DNA from 4 places in the Rhizobium sp. LjRoot254 genome. Region 3 is predicted to be linked to each of the others. Evidence: predicted binding sites of a transcription regulator. Region 3 holds the regulator's gene; each other region holds the start of a gene.
What was found. Region 3 encodes PhoB, which activates phosphate uptake and scavenging genes when phosphate is short. Its sites were predicted from a motif close to TGTCATNNANCTGTCAT; they were not measured.
Positions count from the first base shown of each region.

Region 1: the regulator PhoB is predicted to act here: its motif matches at 1,445-1,461, upstream of ppk2 (polyphosphate kinase 2).
Region 2: the regulator PhoB is predicted to act here: its motif matches at 1,351-1,367, upstream of phnC (phosphonate ABC transporter ATP-binding protein).
Region 4: the regulator PhoB is predicted to act here: its motif matches at 1,604-1,620, upstream of ACSQ26_RS27450 (alkaline phosphatase).

Region 1 is NZ_CAXUSM020000001.1:626,002-629,131, reverse strand. It holds gene ACSQ26_RS03180 (hypothetical protein) at 1-377, shown strand, start outside; gene ppk2 (polyphosphate kinase 2) at 487-1,401, opposite strand; gene ACSQ26_RS03170 (SRPBCC family protein) at 1,754-2,206, opposite strand; gene ACSQ26_RS03165 (LysR substrate-binding domain-containing protein) at 2,415-3,130, opposite strand, start outside.
Region 2 is NZ_CAXUSM020000001.1:1,994,777-1,997,906, reverse strand. It holds gene ACSQ26_RS09780 (AI-2E family transporter) at 147-1,322, shown strand; gene phnC (phosphonate ABC transporter ATP-binding protein) at 1,449-2,288, shown strand; gene phnD (phosphonate ABC transporter substrate-binding protein) at 2,379-3,130, shown strand, end outside.
Region 3 is NZ_CAXUSM020000001.1:4,301,889-4,305,018, reverse strand. It holds gene pstB (phosphate ABC transporter ATP-binding protein PstB) at 1-277, shown strand, start outside; gene phoU (phosphate signaling complex protein PhoU) at 315-1,034, shown strand; gene phoB (phosphate regulon transcriptional regulator PhoB) at 1,097-1,780, shown strand; gene ACSQ26_RS21170 (hypothetical protein) at 1,787-3,061, opposite strand.
Region 4 is NZ_CAXUSM020000001.1:5,551,600-5,554,729, forward strand. It holds gene ACSQ26_RS27450 (alkaline phosphatase) at 1-1,548, opposite strand, end outside; gene ACSQ26_RS27455 (tripartite tricarboxylate transporter permease) at 1,698-3,130, opposite strand, start outside.

The DNA.
Region 1 (3,130 bases), 3.7 Mb from region 3:
GGTCGGGCGACGACATGATCTTCGGTGGCGCGGGCGTGGATGAGATGACCGGCGGACGCGGCGCGGACACCTTCCTCTTCGCAACCGGCGATACCGGCGGCACCAAGGCGACCGCGGATACGATCTTCGATTTCAAAGCCAGGGAAGGCGACCTGCTCGATCTCACGGACGTCGATGCCAACTCGGTTCTGGTCGACGACCAGGCCTTCAAGTTCATCGGCACCAAGGACTTCCACGACAAGGCCGGCGAGCTTCGCTATGTCACCGACAAGAACGGCACATGGATCCAGGGTGACACGGATGGCAACGGCAAGGCCGATTTCTTGATCCATCTCGACGACAAGATGGCCATGAAGGCGGACTACTTCGACCTCTGATATTGAAGAAGCCGTGCGGTCCGATGACCGCATGGCCCTCACTCCAAAAAGAAATGCCCCGCCGGGAAATCCGCAGCGGGGCATTACTCAACAAGCAAATCTGAACCGTTCAGTAGACGTCAGGAACATACATCTCATCGGGCACTTCATGGCGCTGATAGTCCGAATGCCGGATGCGTTCGGGAAGCTCGACCGGCGACTTGGGCACATCCTGGTACGGAATCTGCGCCAGGAGATGGGCAATGCAGTTCAGCCGTGCCTTCTTCTTGTCGACAGCCTCGACCACCCACCACGGCGCTTCCGGGGTATGGGTGCGGGCCAGCATCTCTTCCTTGGCCTTGGTATAGTCTTCCCAGTGCTTGCGGCTCTCCATATCCATCGGCGAGAGCTTCCACTGCTTGAGCGGATCATGGATGCGCATCTGGAAGCGGAATTCCTGCTCCTCGTCGGTGATCGAGAACCAGTATTTGATCAGGATGATGCCGGAGCGCACCAGCATGCGCTCGAATTCGGGTACCGAGCGGAAGAATTCCTCGAGTTCGTCCTGGGTGCAGAAGCCCATGACGCGTTCGACGCCGGCGCGATTGTACCAGCTGCGGTCGAACAGCACCATTTCACCGGCAGTCGGCAGGTGGGCGGCATAGCGCTGGAAATACCATTGGTCCCGCTCGCGCTCGGTCGGCGCGGGCAGCGCGACGACGCGGCAGACGCGCGGATTGAGCCGCTGGGTGACGCGCTTGATGGCGCCGCCCTTGCCGGCGGAATCGCGGCCTTCGAAGATCACCACGACCTTGAGCTTCTGGTGCTGGACCCAATCCTGCAGCTTTACCAGTTCATGCTGCAGCCGGAACAGTTCGCGGAAATAGACCTTGCGCTCCAGCGTCGGCTCGGCCGGTTCGGTCATCCCCTCGACGACGAGTTCGTCAAGACGATCCTCGTCAAGCTGCATTTCCAGCTCTTCATCGAAGCTGTCGGCGATCTCGGCCTTGATGCGCTCGAGCTGGTCGTGTTGGTCCATCGGCATGGTCATGAGTCCTTATGGTTTTCGGCCACAGAAACAGGTGCATGCGACAGAGATGTGACAGAGCAGTCCACGAGCATATCAAGGGTGCCGGAACAAATCTGACGATATGCGTCGACGGACAGTATCAACGCAGACCGAAGAAGGAAAGAACGGCCAGAACGATGACAACCGCGCCGACAAGCCAAACAATGTTATACATTGCAAATCTCCATATTCATGATCGTGCCGGGATAATTCGTAACCCCGCTTCCGAGTTCCCTCGGCCATGTCCCGCATGAAATGATGTATGGAGATCAGGCGTGCCCGACGAGCGCGCCGCATAGTTCTTTTATCGGTCTGAAACGTCTTGAGTTCAGACCGCAGCGCCTGCGCCGACCTTTTCCCCAAAGCTCGAAAAGAACTGGCCGGCCAGCTTCTTGGCGGTGGAATCGATCAGCCGCGCGCCGAGCTGCGCGATCTTGCCGCCGACATCCGCCTTGACGACATAGGTGAGGACCGTCTCTGACCCTTGTGCTTCAAGCGAGACGTCCGCGCCGCCCTTGGCAAAGCCCACCACCCCGCCCTTGCCTTCACCCGATATCGTATAAGAGTTCGGCGGATTGAGATTGGAAAGCTGCACCGCACCCTCGAAACGAGCCTTGACCGGCCCGATCTTCAGCACCACCACCGCCGTCATTTCGGTGTCGGACAGCTTCTGCAATTCCTCGCAGCCGGGAATGCACTGGCGCAGGATTTCCGGATCGTTCAGCGCCGCCCATACCACGTCGATCGGCGCGTTGATCGTTTCGCTGCCCTTCATGTCCATGAGTAGTTCTCCCGTATTTGCAGTTCGGCCGGTGTCGTGTCCTTGCCACCGTTGCCGCAGAAACCATAGTAGTTCATCGGCTACGAGAGCGACGAGCGCAAGCCCTGGCCCGGCAAGATGCGCGCTGACTGATCCAGATCTGCGTCAGTGGCTGCGCGTTTTCCACTGCCCTGACAATCCGTTTTACCTGCTGAACTACGGACGAGTGTCACTCCGGCGTGCCCACAAAGGGCGCCCGGGCGCGGATCAACGTACGTGCGGTATGTTGCGGTTCCGGCATGGGATCGCTCTCGAGTGCTGAAAACAGCCAGTCGATAAAGACCTTGACGATCGGCGCGGCGCGGACGTCATTGCGGCAGGCGACGTAGAAGGCATTGTTGGCGGGAACCGTCAGGTCGAACGGCGCAATCAACTCGCCTTTGGCGATCAGGCCGCCGACGGTGATCGTATCGCCCAGCGCGACCCCCTGATTGTGCAGCGCCGCTTCGGTCGAAAGACGCGCGTCGCTCATGAAATGCTGGCGCCGGCGCGGTATCACCTCGCTGTCGGCAGCGGCAAGCCACGTGTTCCATTCCCGCCCGTCATCCGCATGCAGGATGACGTGATCGCTGAGATCGCGGATTGTGCGAAGCGGCTGCATGTTCAACAGCGCTGGGCTGACGACGGGAAACAGCACCAGCTGACTCCAGAGCCGCGACCAGTGGTCCGGCCAGTCGCCATTGCCATAAAGCAGGCAGAGATCGATATCGGGCGAATGGAGCTGTGCCAGGTCATTCGAGGCGACCAGCGTCAGGCTGATATCGGGATACTGGTCGGTGAACTCATGCAAGCGCGGGATCATCCAGAACGACAGCAGCGCCGGCACGCAGGCAAATCGCAACTGCCCGCTGGTCGTCGGCCGCGTCATCGCCGCCGTCGCTGCCG
Region 2 (3,130 bases), 2.3 Mb from region 3:
GATCGTCTGACATGTCCGGGATATTTACCGTCCGCCATTTTTCCGGTTCCTCATAAAACAAATTCGACTATAGCTCGCCGTATAAACGTCCATCATAATATGGGCGTCATGCCGGTTCTATAAATGGTCCAGATATCGGAGACCGAATGCATTCGAGCAACCGCGGCAGACCCTATTCCACCGTCGAACGGGCAGACATAGAGGCTGCCCGGCGGGAGCGCTTTGCACTCGTGCCCTCGGCGACGGTCGCGCGCGTGCTTCTGGTCCTTGTGATCCTGGCCGGCGTCTATTTCTTCCACGGCTTTATCGTGCCGGTGCTTGCCGCACTGGTGATCGGTTTCGCCAGCTGGCCGATCTACCGCCGTATCCTCAATGCCATCGGCGGCAATCGCACGCTCGGCGCCACGATCGCCCTGCTGCTGGTTTTGTCCTTCATCATCATCCCGATTACGATCGCCACCATCTATGCGATGAAGGAGATCAAGGTCTGGGCGCTCTGGGCGATCGAGGCGAACAAGCATGGAGCGCCCGTTCCGGTCTGGCTGCAGGGGCTGCCCTTCGCCGGTGAAATGCTGAGCGAGCAATGGGTGCGATATGCCGGCCACGAGGGCGGCCTCGGCGAGCTGGTTCAGCTGATCAGCGGCTCCAACATCGGCAATATCTATCGCGGCGTCGTCACATTCGGCGCCACCGCCTTCCAGGCGCTGCTCACGCTTCTCTTCATGCTGATCACGCTGTTCTTCGTCTATCGCAATGGCGAGGACCTAGTAGCCCAGCTCGACCGCGTCGGCGAACGCATCCTCCCCGAACGCTGGGAGCGGGTATCGCGGATCGTCCCACTGACGATCAGCTCGACGGTGACGGGGATGACCATCATCGCCATCGGCGAAGGCATCGTGCTCGGCATCGCCTACTGGATCGCCGGTGTCCCCTCGCCCGTGACGCTCGGCGTGATCACCGGCATCATGGCGCTTATTCCCGGCGGCGCGCCGCTGAGTTTCACGCTGGTTTCGATCTATCTCGTTGCGAGCGGCTCGCATTTCGCCGGTGCAGCGTTGCTGATCTGGGGGTCCGTGGAACTTTTCATCGTCGACAAGACGCTCAGGCCGAAGCTCGTCGGCGGGCCGATCAAGCTGCCGTTCCTGCCGACATTCTTCGGCCTGATCGGCGGCGTCAAGACGATGGGCTTTCTCGGCCTCTTCGTCGGCCCGGTGCTGATGGCGCTGCTGGTCGCGATATGGCGCGAATGGCTCCATACGGATGCCGTGGCGACGCAGGTCGAGGCCGAACGCGAGCAGATCGCTCAAAGGGCTGCGGAATAGGCTCTCCCCGGCAATCCCGGCTGTGGATTGTCATCCAACTGTCATCAAATCGACACCGGACCTTTAATCTAGCGCTCTAGACCCGATCCCAACAACGGCGAAAAGTCGAAACAGGGATTTGGCGGAATGTTTGAATTCAGGAATGTCACGCGACGATTCGGATCCAAGACCGCCGTCGACAGCGTCACAACAGACATTCCCGCTGGCCAAATGGTCGGCATCATCGGTCGCTCCGGCGCCGGAAAATCCACCTTCCTTCGCATGATCAACCGGTTGGCGGACCCGTCGGCCGGTTCGATTATTTTTGACGGCCGTGAAGTGTCCTCGCTTAAGGGCGCCGAGCTGCGCCGCTGGCAGCGCGATTGCGCCATGATCTTCCAGCAGTTCAACCTCGTGCCGCGCCTCGACGTGCTGACCAACGTCCTGCTCGGCCGGCTCAACCATCGTTCGACGGTGACCAGCATCCTCAACATGTTCACCCGCGAAGAGCGGATCATGGCGATCGCAGCACTCGAGCGGCTCGGCATCGAACAATCCGCACTGCAGCCGGCCGGCACGCTGTCGGGCGGCCAGCAGCAGCGCGTCGCCATCGCCCGCGCCCTGATGCAGGAGCCGAAGGTGCTGCTCGCCGACGAGCCGATCGCCTCGCTCGATCCTCTCAACGCGAAGATCGTCATGGATGCGCTGCGCGACATCAACGAACGCGAAGGCATCACCGTCATCTGCAATCTTCACACGCTCGATACCGCCCGCGCCTATTGCCAGCGCATCATCGGCATGGCTGCGGGCAAGGTCGTGTTCGACGGCGGCCCGGATGAACTCACGCGCGATGCGGTGTCGGCCATCTATGGCTCCGAGGGCGCGCTTGACGAGTCCATGACCTCCACCAGCATCAATATTCCGGCGGTGGCGATGGTGCCCGTTCCGGACAATGCACCGAAGCCACTGGTTTTGCTGGGCGTCTGAGACGCCCGACCCGATCGCCCGCCCGCGTCAAAGGCAGTTCCCGAATCGACATGAACATCCGGTTTGACCGGACCGACCAGGAGAAACACCATGCTGAAGAAGACCCTTCTTGCCGCCACCGCGCTTCTCGCGCTGGCTTCCGCCGCTGCTGCCGAAGACCTCAAGGAATTCCGCATCGGCATTCTCGGCGGCGAAAATGAAGCCGACCGCCTCAAGTCCTACCAGTGCCTCGTCGACCAGCTTCCCGCTGCCATCGGCGTCGAAAAGGTTTCGTTGTTCCCGGCTGCCGATTATGACGGCGTCGTACAGGGCCTGCTCGGCGGCACGCTCGATTACGCCGAACTCGGCGCTTCCGGCTTCGCCAAGATCTATCTGGCCGATGCCAAGGCCGTCGAGCCGATCCTGACCACCATCCAGACCGACGGCTCGATGGGCTATTATTCCATCATGGTCGCCCGCAAGGACAAGGGTTACAAGACCCTCGAGGATCTCAAGGGCAAGAAGCTCGGCTTTGCCGATCCGGACTCCACCTCGGGCTATCTGATCCCACTCGTCACCCTGCCCGAGAAGATCGGCGCGCCAGTGAAGGAATATTTCGCCGAGACTGGTTTCGGCGGCGGCCATGAGAACCTCGTTCTCGAAGTCCTGAAGGGCAATTTCGACGCCGGCACGACCTTCGGTTCGGGCGTGGGCGACTTCAAGGACGGCTACACCTCGGGCAACCTGCGCAAGATGGTCGACAAGGGCGTCCTCAACATGGACGACCTGGTCGAGCTCTGGAAGTCCCCGCTGATCCCGAACGGCCCGATCGTCGTCCGCTCGTCGATGAACGACGACATGAA
Region 3 (3,130 bases):
CGCCGTCGCCGTCAGCCCTGAGGTCATCCTCATGGACGAGCCCTGTTCGGCGCTCGACCCGATCGCCACCGCCAAGGTCGAGGAACTGATCCACGAACTGCGCGAGAACTTCACGATCGTCATTGTCACCCACTCCATGCAGCAGGCCGCGCGTGTTTCCCAGCGCACGGCCATGTTCCACCTGGGCTACCTCGTGGAAGAGAACGACACAGACAAGATGTTCACCAATCCGGACGACCAGCGCACCCAGGATTACATCATGGGCCGGTTCGGCTGAGACGCGTTTCGCCGGCTGTCCGGCAGGAGGATTTCCGATGACCACAACATCATCCCACATCTATTCCGTATTCGACGAAGAACTGAAACTGCTCGCCCGTCGCATCGCCGAAATGGGCGGCATGGTCGAGCAGATGGTTTCCGATGCGATCCATGCGCTCGTGACCGCCGATTCCGCGCTCGCCCAGCGGGTGATCTCGGAAGACACGATCGTCGATGCGACGGAACGTGAAATCGGCGACAAGGCGATCCTGATGATCGCCAAGCGCCAGCCCGTTGCATCCGATCTTCGCGAGATCATCGGATCGATCCGCATCGCATCCGACCTGGAGCGCGTCGGCGACCTCGGCAAGTCCACCGCCAAGCGCGTCATCGCGGTGCAGACATCGGGCATTCCGCGCCCGCTCGCCCGTGGTATCGAGCACCTCTCCGAGCTTGCTCTGTCGCAGCTCAAGGACGTACTCGACGTCTATTCGACGCGTTCGCCCGAAAAGGCTGAGCAGATCCGCGCCCGCGACGAAGAGATCGATGCGATGTACACGTCGTTGTTCCGCGAGCTTCTGACCTATATGATGGAAGATCCGCGCAACATCACGCCCTGCACGCATCTCCTGTTCTGCGCCAAGAACATCGAACGCATCGGCGACCATGCGACGAATATCGCCGAGACGATCTACTACATGTCGACCGGCGAGCAGCCGGCCGGCGAGCGGCCCAAGGATGACAACACGGCATCCGTCGTCCAGCCAGCCCTTTGAACCCCGGGTGCCCGGAGGGCGCCCTCGGAAAACCGGTGGTCTAACACCGGGAACGGAGTCTCATGCAGCCGAGAATCATGGTCGTCGAAGACGAGGAGGCACTGGGCACACTGCTCAGCTACAATCTGGAAGCCGAAGGCTACGAGGTGGAGGTCATCCCGCGTGGCGACGAAGCCGACATACGCCTGCAGGAGCGTGTGCCTGATCTCCTCGTGCTTGACTGGATGCTGCCGGGTGTTTCCGGCATCGAACTCTGCCGCCGCCTCAGGATGCGTCCGCAGACCGAGCGCCTGCCGGTGATCATGCTGACCGCGCGCGGCGAGGAGAGCGAGCGCGTTCGCGGCCTCTCCACCGGCGCCGACGACTATGTCGTCAAGCCGTTCTCGACGCCGGAACTGATGGCCCGCGTGAAAGCCATGCTGCGCCGGGTGCGGCCGAGCGCGATCTCGTCGCTGCTGAAATGCGGCGATGTCGAACTCGATCGCGAGACCTACCGCGTCCATCGCCGCTCGCGCGAGGTCCGGCTCGGGCCGACGGAGTTCAAGCTGCTTGAATTCTTCATGTCGTCGCCCGGTCGCGTGTTCTCGCGCTCGCAGCTTCTCGATGGTGTCTGGGGCCACGACATCTATGTCGACGAGCGCACCGTGGACGTCCATGTCGGCCGCCTGCGCAAGGCGCTCAACCTCTCCAACATGCCCGACGTGATCCGCACCGTGCGCGGCGCGGGCTATGCGATGGAAGTCTGATAAGCCTCAAGAACCGGGCAGCACCCTGATGCCATAGAGGCGGATGGCGCTGCCTTCGCCGGTGAGATCGCTGTTGATCACGATATGGCCGGGCTCGCTCGGGCCCAGCTTTCCGTCGAATTTCACCTGGATCAGTTCGTCGGCGCGTTCGTTGGTCACGGTATAGCGGTGCCGGCCGCAATCGCCCAGCGTCTTGAACTCGCATTGGATATAGATCTGGGCGGGCTTTTCGCTGTTCGATTTCACCGTGACTGCCAGCGTCGAGGTCTTGCCGGCAAGTTCCTGCAGGATCGAGGCCGGCACTTCCACCAGCACGTCGCCATCCTGATCCGGCGCGTTGGAGGCGATGATGGTCGCCACGCCGTCGCTATCTTGACCGTCCTCGATGGTGGCCTTTGAGCGTGGGCGCGCAAGATTACTATTGCTGCCCGGCTTGTAGATATCCATCCATTCGCCCGAGAAGCCGCGCAGCGTATCGAGCCGTGTTTCGGCAGGCGTGGTCTCCGAACTGGCGGATTGCAACTGCTTCGGCACCAGATCGAAATCCGTATTGCCCTTCATCGCAGCATCGATCATGCCCGTCGCATAAAGCCACCAGGCGCCCGTGCCGATAATCCCGATCAGGCAGGCATAGACGAACAGGGACACCAGGGCGGAACCCGCTCCGCGGCCCTTGCGAGGCTCGCGCGGCACCGGCGAGCCGGCCGCCTCGTCCCAATTCGTGTCCTCCATCTGGCGCGCGGGCTTTTCCTCCCGGTGCTCGCGCGTGGCGAAAAAATCGGAAAGCGTATCGTCATCGGCGGGCTGGACAGCGGAGGCGCGTTCGTTCGGCTCGACCCGGATCTCGGGCTCCGCGCGGACATCTTGCCGGGCGGGCTGCTCGGGCTCGATCCGGACGTCCCGCTGTGCCTGTTGTTCGAACGGGGCGGGAGCCTCATGCTCGATGACGGGGGCGGCATCCTCGGCCGTGCTGTCATGAGGCTCGGTTTCCGGCGCGTGCTCGACGACGGCGGGATCGTCCTCGGGCTCCCGGTCCAGCGCCACCCTTTCGAACTGGGCGATCGAGCGGAGCCGCGAGAGTTCTTCATCCTCGATCTCGTTGATGGTCATTTCGAGCCGCTGGCGCTGACGTTCGATCACCTGCGGGTCGCCGACCTCCTGCTTGCGCAAGCCGGTATCCAGCGCATTGCGCGCAGACTGGTAGATGCGGGCACGAATATCCGGGTCGGACCTTTCGGCGCGCTCCAGCGCATTTCTGATCGCCTGTTCCAGTCCGCTCAATTCACATCGTTCCTTGATTCCTGGCGCGCGGTCGCGCGTCGATAATGCGGTAACCCATTCGCTTCCGGA
Region 4 (3,130 bases), 1.2 Mb from region 3:
GACGTATTCGTCCTTCTCGTTCTTGATCGCGGGCTCGAACGGGCCATCCATCTTCGGGCGGAAGGTCTCGTAATAATCCGGGAAGTTGCTTGAGAAGGTGGCAAGGCGGCGGGTCACATCGACCTTGTCGGGGAAGCCGTCGCCGTTCTTGTCTTCATAGTTCGGGAAGCCGGCTTCGGCATAGGTGCCGACCTTTTCACGCATTTCGGTGCCCGGCTTTTCGTCATCGACGGTGCCGATGATCGAGACGCCGTGGGTGTGGTCGCCGGTGACGACGATCAGCGTGTCCGGATGGGTCCTGGCGAATTCGCGGGCCATGCCGACGACCTGGTCGAACTCGATGGTATCATAGAAGGCACGGTCCCAGTCCATCGGGTGGGACATCTTGTCGATCGAAGAGCCCTCGATCATCAGGAAGAAGCCTTCCGGATTCTTGGAGAGTTCGTCGAGCGCGACCTTGGTCATGTCCTTGAGGCCCGGCTGGTTCGGGAATTTCTCGACGCTGCCTTTCTTGAGGAAGTCGCGGTCGAGCGTCACGTCCATGTTGCCGGTGTGGAACAGGCCGAGGATCTTGCCGGTATTGGTCTTGGCAGCCGCCTCGAGTTCGGTCTTATCGGTCGCCAGTGCGTAGCCGGCATCCTTGAACAGGGCGATATAGTCCTTGTCGTCCTTGCGCTTGGAACCGGGAACGTCCTTGCCGAGGAAGTAGGCGGAACCACCGCCCAGGATCACATCCGGCTTGACGTCGTAGATCATGCCGACGATGTCGGCCTTGTCGCCGCGCTTGCGGGTATGGGCCACGACCGCGGCCGGCGTCGCGTCTTCAATTTCGGAGGTGGCGACGACGCCGATCGACTTCTTGGTCGTGCGGCGGATCGCTTCGGCAATTGTTTCGACGCGCGGATCGTCGAGAGTGGCCGGGGTCCGGTCGGCATAGACGCCGAGCGCGTTGATCGCGGTCTTGTGGCCGGTCATGTAGGCCGACATGGTGTTGGCAGAGTCCGTCGCGATCGAGTCGGTGGCAGACGTGCCGATGAAGGCCATGTGATCAAGGTCGTCCATATTGAGGCGGCCATTGGCCTTGCCCTCGGTCATGCCCTTGGACATGATGCGGGCGCCGGTGCGATGCGCGACCGAGAGACCGTCGGCGAGCAGGAAGATCACGTTCTTGGCCTTCGGCGTGGCGGAGGTGGCGTATACATCCCATGTCACGGTCTTGGTCTGAGCACCAGCAGTCACTTCGACCTTGTAGGCGCCAGCCGTGGCGATCTTGGCGCCGCGCAGGATGACGGCGGAACCGAGGCTCTTGTCTTCCTTGCCCTTTTCGTCGGCGATGAACTCATAATCGGCACCGAAAGCGGTCTTCGCATCCTGGCCATTGATGGTGATCTTCACATCTTCCGGCTTTACGGTGCCTTCGAGCTCGACCTTGAAGTCGAACGGCGAGCCGACGAGGATCGTCGCGCGATCCAGCGGATAGACGGTGGTGGCGTGAGCAGCGCCAGCCAGCATGGTGGCGGCGGCAAGGGCGGCTAGAAATGTGCGCATGGGAATCCTCGCGGGTTCGGAAGTTCACTTTACGGGCCGTGATTAGCGATCCGCCATGACACATGGATGACACGCGGATGACAAGAAATGAATGAGCCCGGCAGTGATGCCGGGCTCAACTTATCATGACTTATGCGCCGCGCCCGCGATCATTCCTCCTCCTGGAACACCTCTTCGCGTTTGGACCTGATGCTCGGCAGGAACACGATGATCAGGATCAACGCTGCGAGCAGGAGCAGGCCGGCGCTGATTGGGCGCGTCACGAAGGTCGCGGCGTTTCCATGCGACAGGATCATCGCCCGGCGGAGATTTTCCTCGAGCAGCGGCCCAAGCACGAAGCCGAGCAGCAGCGGCGCCGGCTCGCAGCGGAGTTTCACCAAGACGTATCCGATGAAGCCGAAGAAGGCGACCGAGTAGAGATCGAAGACGTTGGATTTGACACTGTAGACCCCGATCGAGCAGAAGGCCATGATGATGGGGAAGAGCACGAAGTAAGGCACTTTGAGCAGCCTCACCCAGAGCCCGATCAGCGGCAGGTTGAGGATGACGAGCATCAGGTTGCCGATCCACATCGAGGCGATGATGCCCCAGAACAGCGACGGCTGTTCGATCGCCACGTTGGGGCCCGGCACGATCCCTTTGATGATCATCGCGCCGATCATCAGCGCCATGACGGGATTGGCCGGGATGCCGAGCGTGAGGAGCGGGATGAACGAGGTCTGCGCGCCGGCATTGTTGGCCGATTCAGGTCCGGCGACGCCTTCGATGGCGCCATGGCCGAATTCCTGCGGGTTTTTCGACAGCTTCTTCTCGACGGTGTAGGAGGCGAAAGCCGCGAGGATCGCGCCGCCGCCAGGCAAGATGCCGAGGATCGAGCCGATGCCGGTGCCACGCAGGATGGGCCAGGCCATGCGCCGGAAATCCTCTCGCGTCGGCATCAGGCCCTCGACCTTGTTGAGGAGCACGGATCGGCCCCTCTCGTTTTCGAGATTGCGCAGGATCTCGGCGACGCCGAAGACACCCACGGCAACGGCGACGAAGTTCAGCCCATCAGCGAACTCGTTGATGCCGAGCGTGAAACGGGGTGCGCCGGTATAGATGTCGCTGCCGGCAAGGCCGAGCAGCAGGCCGAGGATGAGCATGGCGAGCGCCTTGACGATCGAACCATGGGCGAGCGCGACCGACATGACGAGGCCGACGACCATCAGCGAGAAATATTCGGCGGCGCCGAATTCCAAGGCCACCGCCGTCAGTGGCGGCGCGAAGATCGCGACGAGGAAGGTCGAGACCGTGCCAGCGAAGAACGAGCCGAGCGCCGCCGTGGCGAGCGCGACGCCGGCACGGCCCTTGCGCGCCATCTGGTAGCCATCGATCGCTGTCACCGCGGATGATGATTCCCCCGGCATGTTGATCAGGATGGCCGTGGTCGAGCCGCCATACTGGGCGCCGTAATAGATGCCGGCGAGCATGATGAGCGAAGAGACCGGAGAGAGCTGGAAGGTGATCGGCAGCAGCATGGCGATGGTTGCGGTGGCGCCGATGCCGGGGAGCACGCCGATCAGCGTGCCGAGCAGGACGCCGA